DNA from 2 places in the Dellaglioa sp. BT-FLS60 genome. Region 1 is predicted to be linked to the other one. Evidence: predicted binding sites of a transcription regulator. Region 1 holds the regulator's gene; the other holds the start of a gene.

Region 1 (3,433 bases):
AGGTAATGCATAGCGTGATTGCAATTACTTTTTGTATTTAGGACTAAAAGTATTGTGTATTACATATCGTCTTAGAAGTATTAGCACATTAAAATACAACACATTCTGTTTAGGACATAGAAAAATTAACATATCAATTAAGATGTTAATAATGAAATGATGTTATTTTTTTCTTATGAAAAATTGTCAAATCTTGCCATTAAATAGGACATCAAGTACAATAATGGCAAGATTATAAATGGAAGTTGGCTGAGTAATGAAAATTGGAATTGATCGCATTAATTTTTTTACATCGGATAAGTATGTTGACATGGCTGAATTGGCTGAGGCTAGGGATGTGGATCCTAATAAGTATTTAATTGGGATTGGTCAGTCGAAAATGGCGGTTATTCCACCAACTCAAGATGTTGTAACGATGGGTGCGAATGCTGCAGATTTATTGATAGATGATGAAAACAGAGAGAAAATTGATTTTGTTATTTTTGCAACAGAATCTGGTGTTGATAATTCTAAATCGACAGCAGCCTATGTTTCTGGTTTATTAGGATTAAATCATGTAAGGGCAGTTGAAATTAAACAAGCTTGTTATGGTGCAACGGCTGCGATTCAATTGGCAAAAGGACATGTGGCTCTTCATCCAGATAGTCAAGTACTAGTTATTGGTGCGGATATTGCAAGATATGGGTTAAAGACTTCTGGAGAGCCTACACAAGGTGGCGGTGCCGTTGCAATGATGATTACGGCGGATCCAGCGCTATTAACATTAGATGCAGACAGTGGGTTCGTAACGGAAAATGTTATGGATTTTTGGCGTCCTTTAAATCATAGTGAAGCACTTGTAGATGGCAAAGCGTCACAGAATGTTTATTTGGATTTTTTTAATCAAACATGGAATGAATATAAAAATAAAACTGGATTAACAGTAAATGATTTTAAAGCAATACTTTATCACTTGCCATATACAAAACTTGGCATTAAAGGATTAAGAGAGGTGCTTCCAGAAGCAAGTGAAATTAAAAAAACTGAATTAACACATGAATTTGAAGCGGCTAAAAAATATAACAATCAGGTTGGAAATTTATATACTGGATCATTATATTTAAGCTTTATTTCTTTACTTGAAAATAGTGATGATTTAGAAATCGGTGATAGAATTGGATTTTATAGTTATGGTTCTGGCGCGGTTGGTGAATTTTTTTCTGGTAAATTGGCTGCTAATTTTAAAAGTCACTTGCCTCAAACAAATTTGGAATCACGAGTTAAAGTATCTGTTGCGTTGTACGAAAAGACCTATCAAAGTCAATTAAAAAATGATGGTGCGGATATTGATTTAGATTATGCTAATGATCCAGCTAAATTTATTTTAATTGGTAGTAGCAATATGCAGAGACAATACCGAATACAATAAAAATATTAACCGATTTAACCCCTAAGTTGAGACTAACTTGGGGGTGCTTTTTATGGCTGATGAATTGAATACAAAATAAATAAGGCAATCAATTACCACTCAAAGTTGAGTAGCAGTTGATTGCCTTGTAAGCCATTATTAAAAATGACGATAGAGTCCAATTACTTTACCTAAAATAGAGACCTTATCTAAGATAATAGGTGCCATCGTATCATTTTCAGGTTGGAGTCGGAAATAATTGTCTTCTTTGAAGAATCTTTTACAGGTCGCTTCATCGAATTCATTCATAGCGATAACAATTTCGCCATTTTCAGCATTTGACTGTTTTCTGACGATGACCTGATCGCCGTTTAGAATACCAATATTAATCATACTTTCTCCACGAATTGTTAGCATGAATAGGTCATCTGAAGAATTAAAGTCAGGTGGTAAGGGGAAATAATCAGTCACTTGTTCAACTGCTAAGATAGGAACACCAGCGGTAACAGTACCTACCATTGGAATTAAATTTTCATGACTATTAACACCAATTGCATCTAAACCAAGTGGTGTAAGTTCGATGGCTCTAGGTTTAGTAGGGTCTTTAGTTAGTAATCCTTTTTTTTCAAGTCGAGCAATGTGTCCATGAACCGTGGAAGTTGAAGATAAAGAAACAGCTTCACCAATTTCTCTAACAGTTGGCGGATAGCCTTTTGTATCCACTCGTTCATGAATAAAGCGCAAGACCGCAAGTTGCTTGCTGTCAGATGCTTTTGTCATTTCGTACACCTCATCATCATTATTTATTACTTTAATAGTAGCATATGAAAGTATCTGTTGCAAACAAACGTTCGGTTAATTCAAATGATTGTTTTTTATGATATTATCGGGTATGCTTATGAGTGAAATTTTAAGGAGTGATAGTAAATGAGTCCAGAAGATTTAACACCAAGAATAAATGAATTAGCTGCAAAAAGTAAAACTGCTGAAGGATTAACAAAATCTGAAGAAGTTGAAAGAAAAGAATTACGTGAAACCTATCTGGCATTATTTAGAGAGGGTTTTAGAAGCCGGGTTGAAATGATGCAGGTTTATGATAAATCAGGTAAAGAAGTAACCCCAGATAAAGTAAAAAAAGTGCAACGTGACAAAGGCTTACGAGACGATTAGTAAAATAGTTCACACTTTAGGTAGAATTACCTTTTCTTTTATGTCAAGATTGTGTAGAATTAATGATTGAAGTGAATTGAAAGGGGTCTTGAATTATGTCAATAGGAATGACGATTTTAATCGCCGTTATTGCGTTAGCAGTTGGACTTGTCGGAGGATTTTTCGGTGCTCGTAAGTATATGGAAACATATTTACAAAAGAACCCACCAATCAATGAAGATATGTTAAGAATGATGATGGTCCAAATGGGCCAAAAGCCTTCTGAAAAGAAATTACATCAAATGATGTCATCAATGAACGCACAAGCAAAAAATAGCTCACAAAAAAAATAAGTTAATATTTTATGAACAGGCAAGGGTTTTCTTTGCTTGTTTTTTTTTCACAAAAAGGGGGCACCAGAATGAATATTTTTAGAAAACTTGGATGGTTTTTTAAACAAGAAAAAAAATCATATAGTATTGCAGTATTTTTCTTGATTTTAGTGGCAATTTTCCAAATTGTGCCACCTAAGATTATTGGAAATATTGTTGATAGCATGAGCGAAAAAGAATTAACAGTAAGCAAACTTGCTATTTGGATTGGCATTCTAATTTTTGTTGCAGTGGGTCAATACTTGTTTAGGTTTGTTTGGCGAAGAAATATTTGGGGGAGTGCTGCTCGCCTTGAAAAAATTTTACGAACCAGATTATTTAGACATTTTATGCAAATGGATCAATCGTTTTTTCAACAGAATCGCACTGGCGATTTAATGGCACATGCCACAAATGATTTAACGGCTATTCAACAAGTTGCGGGTGCTGGAATATTAACCTTTGCTGATTCAATTATTACAGGTGGAACGACTATCATAGCGATGATTTTTTTAATTGATTGGCG
Region 2 (3,433 bases), on a different contig from region 1:
TACAGAACGGTTTATTGGTGATATTAAAACGCCAGTGAAGTATGCAACGCCGACGTTAAGAGAAATGTTAGCAAACGTTGAAGAATCATTATCTGAAAACTTTATTAAAAATGAAATTCCAGAAGAATTTCAAGATGCTTATCGTCGTCGATTATCAGAAGGTAAGGATGATACTTTAGAAGGTAAAATTTTATCCGTAGCTGATAAGCTAGATTTGTTATATGAATCATTTGGCGAAATTCAAAAAGGTAATCCTGAAGCGGTTTATACTGAAATTTATCAAGAAAGTTTGAAAACAATTTTGGGATTTTCTGATTTGGCTAGTGTTCAATATATTTTGAAAGAAATTTTACCCGAATTGTTAACTGAAGATTTTACGGATAAAGATAAAATCAAAAAAATAACGTTGGATATTATTAAAAAATAGATCACGCATGTGTGAAAGATTGGGTTGTATGCTAAAATAATGCATACAGAACAATCTTTTTTTATAGAAAAATTTTTAGATGTTTCAAAGCCATCTACTAAGGTGATAATGTTCAAAAAAGGATCATAGGGAGAATTTAATGAAAACCGCGATTGTAACTGATAGTGCTTCGTATATTGATCCAAAAGTAGCCGAAGCTCAAAAGATTATTGTTGTACCAATTACTGTTATTTTTGGACAACAAACTTATTTAGAAGATGTGGAAATTTCTTCTTCTGAATTTTATGAAAGAATGCAAAATACTGATAAATTACCAACAACGTCACAAGTCACAATGGGACAAATGCAAGTTGTCTTTGATAAATTAATTGCCGAAGGCTTTGATGAAGTGATTTCAATTCATCTTTCAACAGGAATTACAAGTTTTGTGGATAATTTGCGTGCTTATTCGAAAAATGTTGAAGGGATTACCGTTTATCCTATTGACTCTAAAGCAGCCAGTTCCGCAGAAGCTTTTCTTGTATTGAAAGCGGCTCAGTTAGTGGCTCAAGGTGAGCATGCTGAGACAATTGTGCCTAAGTTAGAAGCCATGCGTGAGACAGTTGGTATTTTCTTTGTTGTGGACAACTTGAGCCATTTGCTTAGAACGGGACGCATGACAAATAGTGCCGCATTTGTCGGTAATTTATTGCAAATTAAACCTATTTTGACTTTTAATCATGAAGGTAAAATTATTCCTTTAACCAAAGAACGTACTAAAAAACGGGCTTTTCAACGTGTGATGGCAGATTTTGCAGATGCGATTAAAGAAGTCAGCTATCCGATTCGTGTTAGTATTGTTGATGCAAATAATCCCGAAGATAGTGCGAAGTGGGTTGCCTTTATTAAAGCTAACTATCCTGAAATACCAGTTGAAGTTAGTCATATTGGACCTGTTATTGGTGTTCACACTGGCGAAAAAACGATGGGCCTTATTTGGGGCCGTGATTATTTAGTTGATTAAGTTATCTTGAAAAAATAAGTGAGATGTCGTGCGAAAGTATGTTCGGTATGCTAATATAATTGATAGAGAATAATCATTTTTAAATGAGCCTGGTAGGTTATTCCGGGCTTTTTTTATTTAAAAAAAGAATTGCATTGGAGGGATTAACTTGATTGATAGACATGATGATGGTGTTTTTGATTTAGTATCAAAGTACGAACCAACTGGTGATCAACCCAACGCTATTGCAACTTTAGTAAATGGGTTGAATGATGGGGAAAAAGAACAAATTTTAATGGGTGCAACAGGAACAGGTAAGACATTTACGATTGCGAATGTGATTAAGGATGTTAATCGTCCGACGTTAGTGCTTGCACATAATAAAACATTAGCTGGTCAATTATATGGCGAATTAAAAGAATTCTTTCCGAATAACGCGGTAGAATATTTTGTGAGTTATTATGATTATTATCAACCAGAAGCGTACGTCCCTTCAAGTGATACGTACATTGAAAAGGATTCAAGCATTAATGATGAAATTGATAAATTACGACATTCAGCAACCAGTTCATTATTAGAACGTAATGATGTCATTGTGGTTGCCTCTGTTTCAAGTATCTTTGGATTGGGTGATCCAACAGAGTATCGAGATCATGTTATTTCTCTACGGACTGGAATGACAATGGAACGTGACGATTTACTTAGAAAATTAGTGGATATTCAATTTGAACGAAATGATATTGATTTTCAACGTGGCCGTTTTAGAGTCCATGGAGATATTGTGGAAATATTCCCTGCATCTCGTGACCAAAAGGCTGTCCGTGTTGAATTTTTCGGCGATGAAATTGATCGTATCCGTGAAGTTGATTCATTAACGGGTGAAGTGATGGGTGAATTAGAACATATGGCTATTTTCCCCGCAACTCATTTTATGACAAATGACAATGTGATGGACCATGCAATTGAAGGCATCGAAATGGAACTTGCTGATCGATTAAAAGAATTAAAAGGCGAAGAAAAATTACTAGAAGCTCAAAGGCTAGAGCAACGGACAACTTATGATTTGGAAATGTTACGTGAAATGGGCTACACATCCGGTATTGAGAATTACTCACGACATATGGATGGTCGTAAACCTGGCGAACCGCCTTATACATTAATCGATTTCTTTCCAAAAGATTTTTTAATTGTAGTGGATGAATCACATGTTACGATGCCCCAAATCCGAGGCATGTACAATGGTGATCGTGCTCGTAAACAAATGTTGGTAGATTATGGATTTCGCTTACCCAGTGCGCTAGATAATCGGCCATTAACGATTGCTGAGTTTGAAGGGCATGTTAACCAAGTTATTTATATGTCTGCGACGCCAGGACCTTATGAAATGGAACGGACAACAAATGTTGTTCAACAAATCATTCGACCAACGGGACTACTTGATCCAATTATTGAAGTGCGTCCAATTATGGGGCAAATAGATGATTTAGTCGGCGAAATAAATTTGCGTGTTGAACGAAATGAACGTGTTTTTGTCACAACTTTGACCAAGAAAATGTCGGAAGATTTAACTGATTATTTGAAAGAATTAGGGATGAAGGTTGCGTACTTGCATAGTGATATTAAGACAATGGAACGAACGAAAATTATTCGTGATTTACGTTTGGGGACATTTGATGTTTTAATTGGGATTAATTTGTTGCGTGAAGGAATTGATGTCCCTGAAGTATCATTGGTGACTATTTTAGATGCTGATAAAGAAGGCTTTTTACGTAGTGAACGGTCATTAGTTCAAACAATTGGACGTGCTGCTCGTAATGAGAATGGGCGTGTCATTATGTATGCTGACAAAGAAACGGATTCCATGAAGGCTGCGATTGAAGAAACACAACGTCGCCGTGATATCCAAATGGCTTACAATAAAGAGCATAATATTACACCAACTACAATTAAAAAGGCAATTCGTGAGTTAATTACACCAACTAAAATTGAAGATAATTCAGGAACAGTTAAGACATTTACTGAAA

What was found. The regulator LexA, encoded in region 1, represses DNA repair genes until DNA is damaged. The targets are predictions, from matches to a motif close to CNAACANNTGTTNG.
Region 2: a site for LexA is predicted at 1,462-1,475, ahead of uvrB (excinuclease ABC subunit UvrB). Genes of this name have one in related genera too.

Annotation. Positions count from the first base shown of each region.
Region 1 is NZ_JBSOLI010000022.1:25,420-28,852, forward strand. Features, by position in the region: gene ACVQ8P_RS00535 (hydroxymethylglutaryl-CoA synthase) at 257-1,408, shown strand; gene lexA (transcriptional repressor LexA) at 1,547-2,167, opposite strand; gene ACVQ8P_RS00545 (DUF896 domain-containing protein) at 2,315-2,557, shown strand; gene ACVQ8P_RS00550 (YneF family protein) at 2,653-2,889, shown strand; gene ACVQ8P_RS00555 (ABC transporter ATP-binding protein) at 2,958-3,433, shown strand, end outside.
Region 2 is NZ_JBSOLI010000036.1:42,629-46,061, reverse strand. Features, by position in the region: gene ACVQ8P_RS07475 (YfbR-like 5'-deoxynucleotidase) at 1-427, shown strand, start outside; gene ACVQ8P_RS07470 (DegV family protein) at 567-1,430, shown strand; gene uvrB (excinuclease ABC subunit UvrB) at 1,579-3,433, shown strand, end outside.